Regions from separate parts of the Aeromonas sp. MdU4 genome, predicted to be linked through region 2. Evidence: predicted binding sites of a transcription regulator. Region 2 holds the regulator's gene; the other holds the start of a gene.
The links. The regulator LexA, encoded in region 2, represses DNA repair genes until DNA is damaged. The targets are predictions, from matches to a motif close to ANCTGTNTNNNNANACAGNT.
Positions count from the first base shown of each region.

Region 1: the regulator LexA is predicted to act here: its motif matches at 3,720-3,739, upstream of dinB (DNA polymerase IV).

Region 1 is NZ_JBHFMW010000020.1:151,790-159,371, reverse strand. It holds gene ACE1BR_RS10765 (outer membrane protein OmpK) at 119-961, shown strand; gene ACE1BR_RS10760 (YajQ family cyclic di-GMP-binding protein) at 1,074-1,556, opposite strand; gene ACE1BR_RS10755 (ketopantoate reductase family protein) at 1,756-2,697, shown strand; gene ACE1BR_RS10750 (DJ-1 family glyoxalase III) at 2,727-3,287, shown strand; gene ACE1BR_RS10745 (hypothetical protein) at 3,402-3,608, opposite strand; gene dinB (DNA polymerase IV) at 3,742-4,797, shown strand; gene ACE1BR_RS10735 (methyl-accepting chemotaxis protein) at 4,868-7,009, shown strand; gene ACE1BR_RS10730 (transcriptional regulator GcvA) at 7,294-7,582, shown strand, end outside.
Region 2 is NZ_JBHFMW010000015.1:32,036-39,617, forward strand. It holds gene ACE1BR_RS08340 (MDR family oxidoreductase) at 1-573, shown strand, start outside; gene ACE1BR_RS08345 (hypothetical protein) at 648-773, shown strand; gene ACE1BR_RS08350 (DUF2799 domain-containing protein) at 911-1,243, shown strand; gene ACE1BR_RS08355 (hypothetical protein) at 1,262-1,426, opposite strand; gene ACE1BR_RS08360 (flagellar basal body-associated FliL family protein) at 1,538-1,975, opposite strand; gene ACE1BR_RS08365 (chorismate--pyruvate lyase family protein) at 2,121-2,657, shown strand; gene ubiA (4-hydroxybenzoate octaprenyltransferase) at 2,654-3,523, shown strand; gene plsB (glycerol-3-phosphate 1-O-acyltransferase PlsB) at 3,593-6,016, opposite strand; gene lexA (transcriptional repressor LexA) at 6,221-6,844, shown strand; gene ACE1BR_RS08385 (hypothetical protein) at 7,337-7,552, shown strand.

The DNA.
Region 1 (7,582 bases), on a different contig from region 2:
ATTCCGGATAAAGTTCCAGATAAGTTGTTTCACCTAATATTTTATTTGATTAGAATTCCTTTCGCTCCTTGTGGGCAGGCTACGGAAAACCTCAACTAACGCACAAGAGACCAATAAAATGGCCAAATTTACCAAGACTCTGATCGCTGCCGGTCTGCTGGCGGCTGCCGCCACTCCGGCTTTTGCTGCTGATTACAGTGGTGATATCCACAAGAATGACTTCAAGTGGTTCCAGTTCAATATTATGCATGGTGAGAACAACAAGCTGCCGTTCTCCGACAACGCTGATAACAACTATTTTGAGATGGAATTTGGTGGCCGCTCCGGTATTTTCGATCTCTACGGCTACATCGACGTACTGGATGTATTCAACGAAGGCAAAGATAACTTCCATGGTGGCGATAACTTCTTCATGAAGTTCGCACCACGCATGTCCATTGATGCATTGACCGGTAAAGACCTCTCTTTTGGCCCGGTGAAAGAGGTTTATGTTGCTAGCGTTACAAACGTTGGCGATAAGGGCCTGTTTGAAACATATATTGGTCTGGGTTCTGACGTTGAAGTGCCTTACATGGGCAAGATGGGCCTGAATCTCTACTCTCGTTATGTGCGCGAAAACTACGGTGCTACTAACGAAGGTAAATGGGATGGCTACATGGTTAGCACCACCTGGTTCAAACCGGTATACAACTTCTCCAATGGCTCTTTCATCGCTTATCAGGGCTATCTGGATTACATGTTCGGCGCCGATGAGCTGGAAAAAACTGATGCCACTCGCACCTCTGAATCACTGCAGTGGTTCAACGGTATTTACTGGCACAACGATCGCTTTGCCCTGGGTTATGGCCTGAAGGTTTATAACAACATGGCCTTCTTCAAAGATGGTGCTTCTTATGGCCCAGGCCTCAACCAGAAAACATCTGGTGTGGGTCACTATTTCGACGCAACCTACAAGTTCTAATAAAACTTGGGGTACAAAAAACCGGAGCCTTTGCTCCGGTTTTTTTATTTCTGATATGGCGTGTTAAATAATGTGACCGAGTCGACAGACAAGCGCCATTATATAAGTTCATTTAATCGCGGAAATTCTGGAACTGCATCGGTTGACCCAATTCGGCACCACGGACCAGCGCCATGGTCTCTTGCAGATCGTCGCGTTTCTTGCCGGTGACACGAACTTCATCACCCTGAATGGCAACCTGAACCTTGATTTTGGAGTCCTTGATCAGCTTCACCAGTTTCTTGGCGATCTCTTTTTCGATCCCCTGCTTGAACTTGACGGTCAGGTGGAAGCGCTTGCCGGAGTGAACAGAGTCGCCGACTTCCATCGAGCTGTTTTCGATGTTGCGCTTGAGCAGGGCGCCGCGCAGGATTTCGACCATCTGCTTGAGCTGGAAATCGGCATCGGCTTCCAGTTTCACCTCTTCCTTGTTCAACTCGAAGCTGGCTTCTACCCCACGAAAATCGAAACGGGTGGCCAGTTCACGATTGGCGTTGTCGACAGCGTTCAACACCTCGTTCATTTTGACTTCAGAGACAATATCGAATGACGGCATAGCCGAAGCTCCTCATGTTGCGTTATCGGGGGGCAATCTACCAGAAAACGGGCAAATTTGCTGATTTTGATGGGGTTGCTCTGCTAGAATCCCCTGCGCACATGACGGGCGGACCCGTTAGTGTCCATCAAAAGTATCTTCACTTATCCCCGGTAACAGGTTGAGAGGATTGCAACCCTTACCCTGACAGAGTCACACCATGCCAAGCGGATTAAAAAATTCCCGACAACCCCTTATTCCACAGTGGTCCTTGTTGGGTTGCGGTGCTCTCGGCGGCGTTTTTGCCTCCTTGTTGACCATCAGTGGTCAATCAACCCGCGCGTTGCTGCGCGAGCATCACCAGTCAACGTTGCATCCGGGGATCGACTTTACCTCGCTGGAAGGGCACGTTCAGCTACTCAATATCGAGCGGGGATTTGTTAGCAATCCCGGTAAAATCAAGCGATTGCTGGTAATGACCAAAGCCAATCAAGTGCTTGATGCGTTGACGCCTCTGGTGGGCAAGCTGGATGCCGGTGTGCCGATCGTGCTGTTGCATAACGGCATGGGGATTGCCGAGCAGGTCGTCGCCATGTTCCCGCACAATCCGGTGATTGGCGGGGTCACCAGTCATGGCGCCATGAAGTGCGGCCATTTTGTCTTCCGTCATACCGGCAAGGGTGAAACCTGGCTTGGCCCGATCAATGAGGCCGCCAACGCTCATGTTGCACTTGCCGATGAGTTGGCGCTGGCGCTGGGTCAGGCTGGCTGGGATGAGCAGATACTGGTGCGGCAGTGGCAAAAGCTGGCCATCAACTGCGCTATCAATCCGCTTACCGCTCTCTACAAGCTGAAGAATGGCGAGCTGGCAGGCCCCCGTTTCGCTGATGCGTTGCAACAGATATGTGTGGAAGTGGCGGATGTGATGTGTGCCGAAGGCATTGCCACCACGGCGGAAGAGCTGCAACGTCGGGTGATGACCGTGGTGGAGCTGACTGCTGATAATTACTCCTCCATGTATCAGGATATGGAGCAGGGACGAGAGACCGAGATTGAGGCCATCACCGGCTTCCTGCTGGCCAAGGCGGCGGAGCACGGTATTGCTGTGCCGGTCAATCAGGGGCTCTATCAGGCGGTTAAAGAGAAGAGCCAGGCAGCTTGATTAATCGCTAGGTAGCCAAGGAGGCAAAGATGAGTGTACTGGTGTTGGTGGCCCCGGGGTCGGAAGAGATAGAGACGGTGGCCATTGTCGATACCCTGGTGCGCGCCAGGATTGAGGTGGTGCTGGCTTCTTGCTGTCCTGCCGGATTGCGGCAGGTGAAGGCGTCGCGCGGGGTTCAGCTGGTGGCTGATTGCCATATCGATGAACTAACCCGCCGGGATTTTGAGGCCATCGTGGTGCCCGGGGGCTTGCCGGGTAGCGAAGTGATCCGCGATACCCATCTGGCCATCGATCTGCTCAAAGAGCAGGCTCGCCTCGGCCGCTGGCGAGCCGCGATTTGCGCAGCGCCCGTGGTGGTGTTGCAGCACCATGATTTGCTTGATGGGGCCAGCGTCACCTGTCACCCCGGTTTTCAGACCCAGCTGCCTGCATCTTTGCTGTCACAGGAGCGGGTGGTCAGGGATGAAGCCCATCGTCTCATCACCAGCCAGGGACCGGGTAGCGCCATCGAGTTTGCGCTTGAACTGGTGCGGGTACTGCGCGGAGATGAGCAGGCTACGGCCGTAGCGGTTCCTATGGTTCTGCCATAACCGCACGGCCATAAAGCAGCTTGAGCTGGCTATGCCTTGAACAACAGGCCCCGGTCATGTCGACCGGGGCCTGTTTTTTTATCTGCGGTTGTCAGTTATGCCGAATGATCTGACTCAGTAGTCATACTGTTTGCACTCCTTCTTGCGAAACTCCTCACGCCAGCGTGCCAGTTCTTGCTCTGTACCCAGTTTGTCCCCTTTCTTGATGGCTTGTTCCAGTATCTCTATCCGATCGTAAAGCCAGCGGCACTCTGCCGTCGGGTTGTTCTTGCTGATGCTTGTCAGCGGTAGCAAACAGAGTCCCAGCCAGAGGTATCTCATCCCGCATGCTCCTTGTTTATGGCTAAATATGAGGTCTCTTTGGAGTCTATTATTTTAGCCGCCATGAGGAGGGATAGAGCTGTTTCCATCCTTGGGGTAAGATGATGTCATGTCTGTTTATTTATACAGTGGTATGCGCAAGGTCATCCATATCGACATGGACTGTTTTTTTGCCGCCGTGGAGATGCGGGATAACCCAGCACTGCGGGAGGTGCCGCTGGCCATCGGTGGGGCCTCCGAATGGCGCGGCGTCATCTCGACCTGCAACTATGTGGCACGCCGGTTCGGGGTTCGTTCGGCCATGCCCACCGGATTGGCGAAAAAGCTCTGTCCGCCATTGGTATTGCTACCGGGGCGAATGTCGCTCTATCAAGATATCTCGCGTCAGCTCAGGGCCATTTTTCTTCGTTACACCGATCTGGTTGAACCCCTGTCGCTGGACGAGGCTTATCTCGACGTGACCCACAGCCGCTGTTGCGGTGGCAGTGCTACCCTGATGGCAAAAGAGATCCGGCAGGCCATTGTTACCGAGTTGGGATTGACCGCTTCGGCCGGGGTGGCGCCAAACAAGTTTTTGGCCAAGCTTGCTTCGGAGCAACGCAAGCCGGATGGATTGTTTGTCATTCGCCCCGATGAGGTGGCCGAATTTGTCTGCCAGTTGCCTCTGGGGAAACTACCCGGAGTCGGGCGCAAGACCGCTGAGCGGTTGGAGGCTCAGGGTCTTTACACCTGTGAGGATGCGCGAGGGTTGTCGGCCGATGAGCTGCAAAGCCGCTTTGGCAAGTTGGGCGAGATGCTGACCAGCCGGATCTGGGGGCGGGATGAGCAGCCGGTACAGGCACACCGGATCCGCAAAACCATCGGGGTGGAGACCACGTTGGCAAGCGATCTGTGTGATGAGGATGCTTGCCTGACGGTATTGTATCAGCTGTTGCCGGAATTGGAGCGGCGCTTTCAGCTAGCCTGTCCTGCCGAGCAAGTGATGGGGCAAGGGATTAAACTCAAGTTTACCGACTTCCATCAGACCACCGTCTATCGTAGCCAGGGAGGTTATCAAGCCGGATTGTTCATTCCTATGCTTCAGGAGGGTTTACAGCGTTCGAAGGGACGCTCGGTTCGCCTGCTGGGGCTGGTGGTCGGGCTGCCGAAAGAGGGAGAAGTTAACCAACTTTCGCTCGATTTGCTGTGAGGCGGTTAAGTTTTTGTTTATAAAGTCGATAATCAATCCATAGCTATCTGTATGACATAGGAATATTGGCATGAGCGCACTTTCTGTCCAGGGGCGGATCACTCTGATTGCTGGTTGTTGTCTGTTGATCACCGCGGCGGCGCTGGTTGCCTCTTCTATTTACAATGCCAGCAAGATGCAGGAACAGGTGCGGCACGCCACCATGCAAGAGGCCCAGCAGTCTGCCGAGAACTGGATGAAGGCGATGGGGGCAGAACAGGCCGCCAAGGTGACCAGTTATCTTGATGAAGCCTATTTCCGCGCGACCTTGCTGGCCGAGGATGTGCTGTTCCAGCGCAAGAATGCGGCCGACAACTTTGTCCATTCGGAGGCGTTGCGTAGCGCCATCAATCAACAGTTACACGACGCGGCGGCGTCTTCTACCAATTTGCTCGGTGTTTACGCCGTGTTTGAGCCGGATCAGCTGGATGGAGAAGATAGCAATTATCAGGGTTCTACCGATCTCGGAGCCAACGACAAGGGGCGTTTCTCCAGTTACTGGGCTTATGACAACGGCAAGATAGTGCCGGAAGTGCAGAATGAAGATGTGCTGGCTGATGAGAGTCCGACCGCAGCCGGAGGTGTTGAAAACGAGTGGTATCGTTGCAGCATCCGCACCCGGGCGCTCTGTTTACTAGAGCCTTATATGGATGACGTAGGGGACAAGAAAGTCTTGATCACCTCGGTCTCCGTACCCTTGCTGGAGCAGAACTCGGTGCTGGGGATGGTCGGGGTCGATATCTCCCTGACCACGTTGCAAAATCTGGTCTCTGCCATGGATAAGGAACTGTATGCCGGTAAAGGCAAGATATTGCTGGTCAGCAATGAGGGCCGGGTGGCGGGGGCTGACGAATTTGACGTGACGCTGGGGCTTGGGTTGCCTCAGCAGTATCAGGGCCTGGCAACCGAGCTGAAAGGGTGGCTCAGTCAGGGCCAGGAGCTGACTCGCTGGAGCCGTGATGGCGCCCTGTTACAGACCTTTGTGCCGGTATCCATGCGTGGTACGGATCGCAAATGGGGTATCTACATTGAATTGCCACGAGCTGTGGTACTGGCTTCTGCCCAGCAGTTGCAAGATGATCTGGCTGCTGAAGCCAGCCGCAGTGTTGCCACGCAACTGATGATTGGTTTACTGATTTCATTGGTCGCATTGAGTTTTATCTGGCTGATGGCTCGTCAAATTGTGGCCCCCATTCGCGCCGTCGTTGCCCGTCTCAAAGATATTGCCACTGGCGAAGGCGATTTGACCCAGCGCATCGATATCCATCGGCAAGACGAGATTGGTGAGCTGGCCAAGTGGTTCAACAGCTTTCTCAACAAGCTGCAATCGACCATCAGCCAGGTTATTGACACCGTTGCTGGCACCCGTGCCAGCGCCGAGCGTGCGGCGCAGGTGGCCGGACGTACCAGTAGTGGCATGCAATCCCAGTATCAGGAGATCGATCTGGTGGCGACGGCATTTGAAGAGCTCAGCGCTACGGCGATGCAGGTTTCTGGCAATGCCAGCTCTGCCGTCGCAGCCGCCAACACCACTGACGCCGCCGCGCAAGAGGGCAAGTATGTGGTAGCCGATACCCAGGAGGCGATGCGCAAGCTGATGACCATCATCAACGATGCCCAGCCGGTGGTGGAGCGGCTCTCGGCCAACAGTGGCAATATCAATGACATTCTCACCGTTATTCAGGGGATTGCCGAGCAGACCAACTTGCTGGCGTTGAATGCAGCCATCGAAGCGGCGCGGGCCGGTGAGCAGGGCCGTGGCTTTGCTGTGGTGGCGGACGAGGTGCGCAATCTGGCTGGTCGCACCCAGAATGCCATCGTCGAGATCCAGAATCTGATCAGTCAGTTGCAGTCTGGGACTGGTGCTGTGGTCAAGGCTATTCGCGATGGTCATAGCCAGGCTGACGAGACGCTGGCCAAGGTGGATCTCTCGGTACAGGTGCTGGAGCAGATCATCCAGTCGGTCTCCACCATCCATCAAATGAACGAGCAGATTGCCCGGGCGGCACAGGAGCAGAGCCGGGTGGCGGACGAGATTAACCGTAATGTCAGCAACATTCGCGATGTGAGCAACACCATCCGGGCTGAAGCGGCGACCTCCGCTGAAAATGGTCGCGAGCTATCCGCGCTGGCTGACAAACAGCAGCAACTGGTGGGACAGTTCAAGGTATAAAAAGTGCAAAAAAAGGCGCCATCCAGCTGGAGGCGCCAAACACATTCAGATGACAGACTGGGTCAAATCGAGAAGATCTGAGCCCCTCTTCCCGCAGAGGAAGAAACACAACACCACAATCACAGGCTAACAGCTCACGAAAAACACATGTAAACCAACATGTAGTAGAAAAAGTGAGCCATATGACAACTGATTGCTGCGCGAATTATGTTTATTCACTGGTCGACCCGCAACCGACAAATTATAATGCGCTCCATTAGAAAAACTCATCGTCGGCTGGTGTCATGTCTCGTCGTTTACCTCCGCTCAATGCACTTAAAGCATTTGAAGCAGCGGCTCGTCACTTAAGCTTTACCCGCGCAGCAGAAGAGTTGTTTGTGACTCAGGCTGCCATCAGTCACCAGATCAAGGCGCTGGAGGAGTATCTTGGCATCAAGCTGTTCCGCCGCAAGAACCGCTCCTTGTTGCTGACCGAAGAGGGGCAGGGCTATTTCCTCGATATCAAAGATATCTTTGCCTCCATTTCGGAAGCGACCGACAAGCTGCTAGCCCGCAGTGCCAAGGGGGCGTTGA
Region 2 (7,582 bases):
CTGGCGCTGGAAGAGGCGGGCATTACTCCCGAAAGCGGTGAGGTGCTGGTGACCGGCGCGGCAGGCGGTGTGGGTTCCACCTCGGTTGCCCTGCTGGCTGCCCTTGGCTATCAGGTGGCGGTGCTGACCGGTCGCCCCGAAGAGCAGGGCGCCATGCTGACTGCGCTGGGTGCCAGCCGCATCGTGCCGCGCAGCGAGCTGTTGGTGCCAGCTAAACCGCTGGAGAAACAGCTGTGGGCCGGAGCCATCGACACCGTTGGCAGTCAGGTGCTGGCCAAGCTACTGGCCCAGATGAACTACGGCGGCGCCGTGGCAGCCTGCGGGCTGGCGGGCGGTTTCGATCTGCCGACCAGCGTGATGCCCTTCATACTGCGCAATGTGCGGTTGCAGGGGGTTGATTCGGTGATGTGCCCGCTGGCGCGTCGGCAACTGGCGTGGCAGCGACTGGCACGGGATCTGCCTGCCAGCTTCTTCGAACAGGCCGTCACCGAGATCGGGCTGGAGCAGGTAGTGGAGGCCGCTGAGGCCATCACGCTGGGCCAGATCGCCGGGCGCACCCTGGTCAAACTTTGAACTCTCACTGACTGGCGAGCCTGACAATTCCGGATAAAATTGGAGTGCGGGTGAACTATCCAAGGAGAGTGAAGATGGGTGGACACAAGCCGGATTACGACTCCTCTGATGATGAGTGGGATCCGGAATCCTGGGAAGAAGAGCTGGATCAGTGGGAAGATGAAAGTTGGCAGGATGATGACACTTTCGATGACCAGTGAACCACAGCATTGAATGAACAGGCGGGCTTTGGGCCCGCCTGATTTTTTTGCTGGGCTCACAGGGCGAGCGCATACCTCTTGTGGTCATCCGGTGGCTGGATAAGAATGAACTGCTCAAACGACACTCAAGGATGACTATGCGACTTTCCATCATACTGTTGGCTGCCCTGCTGGGGGGCTGCGTCTCCAACGATGACCCTTGCCAGAAGGTGTGGATCGATGTGGGGGAGGCGGATGGCAAGCTGGGGTTCACCGCCGATCGGGTCGAGTTTCATCAGGCACAGTGCGGCAAAAAGGTCGATGCCGAGTTATGGGAGCAGGGACGCCAGAAGGGGTTGGCCTGGTATTGCCGCCCTGAGCATCTTTATCTGGCTGGTCGCTCCGGTAGTGAATATCGCGGTGTTTGCCCCAATGATACCCAGGCGCGCCGGTTGCTCGAGCAGGGACGGCAGGGCTGGACCGATCAATAACGCCCTGAACTGGTGAACTTACTCCTCTTTCAGCCGCAGGGGCTGACAGAGATACCCCTTTTCGTTGGCGCTGCGGGCACACTTGCCACAGACAAACTTGGGTTTGCGCACGATTTTTCTCAGCGCTTTGAGATCGGCGGGGATCTCGTGGCGGCGCCATTCACACAAGGTTTTACTGCCCATAACGACGACCTCTACGACTCGATGGGCGTATTGTAATCAATTTTCATTTCGAATAAACGACAAACCGGCCAGCAGGGAGTACTCCCTGCTGGCCGGTTTGCAAATGACATATTACTGGTAGAGAAATTTGGTGAAGATGAGCTCGCGTACGGCCTTCTTGCCGGTCTCTTTCACCAGCAGCTCGTTTGCCTTGGTCTCGCACTCTTTACGCAGCTCTTCACGGCTGACCAGCGATTTGATCTGTTCGGTACTCTTGCTGCCCATCAGGCGGATGAGGGCGTCGCGGATCAGCGGGTCATGCTGCTCCAGCAGCTTGAGATCGCCCTCGTTGGCTGCCATCAACTCTACCGTTACCCGGACGTAGCCAAGGGTTTTGCCATCGCTCAGGTAGTTGGTGATGATGTCCGGATCCAGCAGGTGATAGTAGAAACCGGGTTTGGGGGCCGCAGCGGCTTCTCCTTCCGCAGCTGGCTCCTCTCCTTCGGAGGCATAGACCTGAAGTGCACCACAGCTCAGTAACAACACCAGCAGAATTTTGAAGATCTTCATATGGATGGCTCATCAGCAAGAGATAACCCATTTTTGATGTTGCCATCGGGGCCGTCAAGCACGGATGTTCTTACATTTTGCTATTGATTTACGGATAATAAACCGGATTTTAACCTGAACACGGAAATCTCTGGATGGTGAAGCTGTGAAGTCCGAGTTGACTGTTCCCCTCACGCCGTTAAGCGGCTGGTTGGCCCCCGAATGTTGCGAGTTGCCCGCCAGCTTGCGTCCCTGGTTGCTGGAGCCCGGCTCCATGACCCGACGGTTGCGCCAGCACAATCGCCACTTCTCGGTGGAGTGGCTTGGCAATCATCAGGTCTCTTTGACTGCCGATGAGCAGTGGCTAGTAGATTCAACCTCTTCCACCGGGATTTGCCGGGAAGTGATCTTGCATGGCGATGGGGGGGCTGCGGTGTTGGGCTGGACCCTGTTTGCTGAAGCAGCGTTGCAAGGAAGCGGCATTGCCGAGTTGGGCGAGCAACCGCTGGGTGAGCGGGTATTTGGTCATGAGCCCGCCCGCCGCGATCATCTGCAACTGGCCCGTTTTGAGATTGCCGCCAATTCCCACTGCCCCGCAGCCACTGTCTGGGGGCGTCGCTCCCGGCTGTTTCTGGGACAGTGGCCTCTGTTGGTCCACGAGCTGTTTCTGCCTTCTCTCGTTTGTAACAAGGAGCTGGAGTGAATCTGTTAACCAAGGAGCGGGGACTGGCCTATATGCAGTTGGCCCGTATCGACAAGCCAATCGGTTCCCTGCTGTTGTTGTGGCCGACGCTTTGGGCGCTCTGGCTGGCTGCAGGCGGCCTGCCCAATCTCTGGATCCTGCTGGTGTTTGTGTTGGGAGTATTTCTGATGCGTTCGGCCGGGTGTGTCATCAACGACTATGCGGATCGCAATTTCGATGGCCATGTCAAACGCACCTCGGGGCGCCCCCTGCCGACTGGCAGGGTGGATCCCCGCGAGGCGCTGGCGCTCTTCTTCGTGCTGGCAATCATCTCGTTTGGTCTGGTGCTGACCCTCAATTCGCTCACCATTAGCCTGTCGTTTGTTGGCCTGCTGCTGGCGGTGAGTTACCCCTTCATGAAGCGCTTTATCTCCAACCCCCAGCTGGTGCTCGGGATGGCCTTCTCCTGGTCCATCCCCATGGCCTACGCAGCGCAGGCGGATGCCCTGCCGCTGGTGGCCTGGCTGCTCTTTTTCGCCAACCTGCTCTGGACAGTGGCCTACGACACCCAGTATGCCATGGTGGATCGGGACGATGACCTCAAGCTCGGTCTCAAATCCAGCGCCATCCTGTTTGGCCGCCATGACAAGCGGATCATCGGGGTGTTGCAGCTATCGGCACTCCTGTTGCTGGTGGTGGTAGGGCAGTTGATGGTGCTGGGAAGTTGGTATTACTGGGGTTTGCTGGGGGCGGCGGTGCTGTTTGTCTACCAACAGCGGCTCATTCGCGAGCGGCAGCGAGAGGCTTGCTTCCAGGCGTTTCTCAACAACAACTATGTGGGGGCGCTGGTGTTTGCCGGTCTGGTACTCGACTACCTGCTGGCGTGACTTATCCCGCACAAATCCTGATAAAAAAGAAGGCCGCATCATGCGGCCTTCTTTGTTTCGGGTTGCTGATCAGAGCTGGTTGCCCGCCTGAATAGTACGGCGGATCTTGTTGCTCAGCAGCGGCACTATGTTTTCTGCCAGTGCCTGGAAGCGGCCGAGATCCGGCTTGCAGTCGGAGGAGAAGTAGCCCTCTTTGCGCAGCGTGTGGATCAGGGTACTGAACAGTTTCTGGTCGAAGAACTCGGGGGCATTGATGCCATGCAGGGTGCCGAGGCGCTCTGCCATCATCAGGCCGTCCGCTTCCAGCTGCTCCGCTTCGATATGGGGCTGGTCCAGCACCCGGGTCAGCACGATAGCGTAGCGTTGCAGAGTCTCCTGAATGCTCTCCGCCAGCAGCAGCAGGCGCATCTGGTTGGCCGGGTTGACCCAGTAGCCACCATCACGGGTCTCGATCAACTGCTGGGTTTGCAGAGCATCGAGCAGGCTGTCGACCAACTCCGGCAGCTCCTCCTCTTCATAACGGAGGAACAGCTCGGTTTTGAGCAGCGGATAGATGTCGATGCAGCGGGCCATGATTTCGCTGCGAGAGATCCCCTCGCACCGCTCGATCAGGGCGGCGACCAGAGAGGGCATGGCGAACAGGTGGAGGATGTTGTTGCGGTAGTAGGTCAGCAGGATCGCCTGATAGCGATCCAGACTGATGATCTGGCCCAGCTTGTCCTCGCTCACCTCGAACTTGTTGAGCTCCATCGCCTGATCCAGCAGGGTCTTGGCGTCCTCATCCGGGATGGTGCTCTGCGGGCTGTAAGGCACCGCCTTGAGCAGATCCAGATAGGTGTTGAGTTGGGCCTGCAACTCGTCGCGGGTCAGGGCGTGACGCTCGGCGGCCAGCAGTGCCAGCGCGCTCAGGGTCAGGCCGTTGACGGCGGCGGCCCCGTTGATCCGGGTCATCAGTAGTTCGGCCAGATCGTTGACGGTCCCCGCCATCCACTCTGGACGCTCCTCTTCCCCGATGTGTTTTTTCCAGTCGGGGACATGCTCGCTCAGGTAGCTGTTGAGGGTCAGCGGCTCGCCGAAGTTGACGAAGCCACGGCCGTAGTTGCGCAGCTTGCGCAGGATGCCGAGCACCTGCAGGAAGCTCTCTTTCTCCTTGCGGCTGCCCTTGAGCTCGTTGTGGTAGGTGTTTACCTCCATCACGTGTTCGTAGCCCAGATAGACCGGCACCAGAGTCACCGGACGATCCAGACCGCGCATCATCGCCTGCAGGGTCATCGCCAGCATGCCGGTCTTGGGCGGCAGCAGACGGCCGGTACGGGAGCGGCCACCCTCGGTGAAGAACTCTACCGAGTAACCCTTGGCAAACAGCAGGTTGAGATATTCGCGAAATACCGTGCTGTAGAGCGGATTGCCCTTGAAGGTGCGGCGAATGAAGAAGGCGCCGCCGTGGCGAAAGATGGGCCCCGCTGGCCAGAAGTTGAGGTTGATGCCCGCCGCAATGTGGGGCGGCACCATCCCCTGATGGTAGATGACGTAGGAGAGCAGAAGGTAGTCCATGTGACTGCGATGGCAGGGTACATAGACGATCTCGTGCCCCTCTTGTGCCAGCTGGCGTACCTTCTCGGCACCGTTGACGGAGAGCCCGCGGTAGAGCTTGTTCCACAGCCAGCCGAGGAAACTTTCGCCGAGGCGGATCAGCCGGTAGGAGAAGTCGGAGGCGATCTCGTCCATGTAGCCGTGAGCCCGCTTCTGGGCTTTTTCCTGGCTGATCCCTTCGCGCTCAGCTTCTTCGCTGATCGCCTGCTGGATCACCTCGGAATCAAGCAGTTGCTTGAACAGCAGGTTGCGGTTCGGCAGTTTCGGGCCGGTGGCGGCCAACTGCTGGCGGCTGAAGTGGGTGCGAGCCACTCGTGCCAGCTTGTGGGCGATGGCCTCGTCGGTGCCGTGCTTGTCGGCCATGTAGCGCAGGGAGAGCGGTGGCGAGAAGCGCACCAGATTCTCGCGCCCCTTGAGGATCACGATAAGCGCCTTTTTGAGGCGGTTCGGCGCCAGACTGCTGATGATGTTGAGGCCGGAGGCCTCTTCCCCCTCCCGCCCCGGGGCGCGGCCCCAGAACAGGGTGACGGGTACCACCTGGATATCCAGTTCGGGATCCTGCTTATGCAGGTCCAGCAGCTGGTGGAACTCCTGCAGGAAGGGGAGCGGCTTGCTGCGCTTGCCAAACAGGGGAGGCGGACGATCCAGACAGACATAGCGCGGCAGCAGCTGGCCGTTAAGCTCCAGCGGCGTGAAGGGGCCGGGCAGATCGAGATCCTCGCAGCACTGCTGCAAGGTCATCAGGTCGGTGATCGAACTGGTTTTCAGGGCGTAGACGATGGGTCTGGCCGGATCCAGATTGAGTTCTGTGATGGGATTTTCCGGCAGGCTCTTGTGATTGACCAAGCCGCTGACCGGCCATTGCAAGATGGCTCTGGAAATCTTCTGTCCTAGGGACATGTGCGTCTGCTCTCCAAAAAAATGCGGCGTGAGCATAACAAATCGGCAGCCCGTTGTCGCCGAGAGGTACGATGAGTTGGCTGCGCAGGATCAAAACAGCAGTAAATGAGGGGTTGGTCGTGACAAATGTCAGCTGCGCCTTGCCTTGGCCACCGCACTGTATATACTGCCAGTGTGCTGTATAAAAAGACAGGTGCCAATTCTATGAAACCCCTTACCCCCCGCCAGGCCGAAGTGCTGGAGCTGATCAAGGTGAACATGAGCGAGACCGGCATGCCGCCGACTCGTGCCGAGATTGCCCAGAAGCTTGGTTTCAAGTCGGCCAATGCGGCCGAAGAACATTTGAAGGCCCTGGCCAAAAAAGGGGTCATCGAGATCATGCCGGGCACGTCCCGCGGTATTCGCCTGCTGCTTGAAGAGGAAGAGGTGCTGGAAGAGAGCGGCCTGCCGCTGATCGGCAAGGTAGCCGCCGGTGAACCGATCCTGGCGCAGGAGCATATCGAGAGCCACTACCAGGTGGATCCCGCCCTGTTCCATCCGCGGGCAGATTTTCTGCTGCGGGTGCAGGGGATGAGCATGAAGAACATCGGCATTCTGGATGGCGATCTGCTGGCAGTGCACAAGACCCAGGAGGTGCGCAACGGTCAGGTGGTGGTTGCTCGTCTCGATGAGGATGTCACCGTCAAGCGCTTCCAGCGCAAGGGTAGCCAGGTGTGGCTGCTGCCGGAGAACGAAGAGCTCTCTCCCATCGAGGTGGACCTTTCCAGCCAGCAGCTCACCATCGAGGGACTGGCTGTCGGGGTGATCCGTAACGCCGACTGGATGTAGTCCTTACTTCCAACTGCTTTTGCCACACGGCCTCCTTCGGGAGGCCGTGCTGTTTTTGGTGATCTTTTCTAACCAGATCAAGCGGATTTCTGCTGCGGGTATGTTTGTCATGTACGACCTGCTAGCAATCATTCATTTCAGATATATGCTCTGATCAGAGCCCCATCTTGCAGCCTCATCGCTGGGATGGCGACGGGTTCTTCGCTGATGAGTAACCAATGAGTGGTTCGCGAGGAGCCGGACATTACGAAAATGAAGCAAAACACCTTCACGGGATATGAAGGGAGAGTGGGTAGAGCCCGAGCCTTGCGGTTCGGCACCACTTTTGGCGTTGCAGGTAGTCGTGACGGGTCTGACCAGAGTGCAGGCCGACGAAGCAACATGACCTGTCGGTCAAGGAGGACTGGTATGGCATCAAGATCGCCATGGGATTCACAAGTGGCAGCTGCGCCCTCGGAATCGTCAATCACCCATTTTATCAAGGGGAGCCGGATGACCTGGTTTTATGGTCTCTGGTTGCACCACAAGGGGTCGCACTGGACGCTCTGGCTGGGATGCCCGAAAGAGAAGGTGGTGCGTCTGGTACTGTTGTTCCGGCGAGGCCATGGCGAGCGTCAAGGGGAAGAAGGCTGGCTGGCACCCGTTATTCCGATCGGAGTCCGCGCCATCGGCAAGATGTTGCAGCAGGGGCGCAACGCCCGTACCTGAGAGGACGCGAGACAAACCGGCGTGTTCATA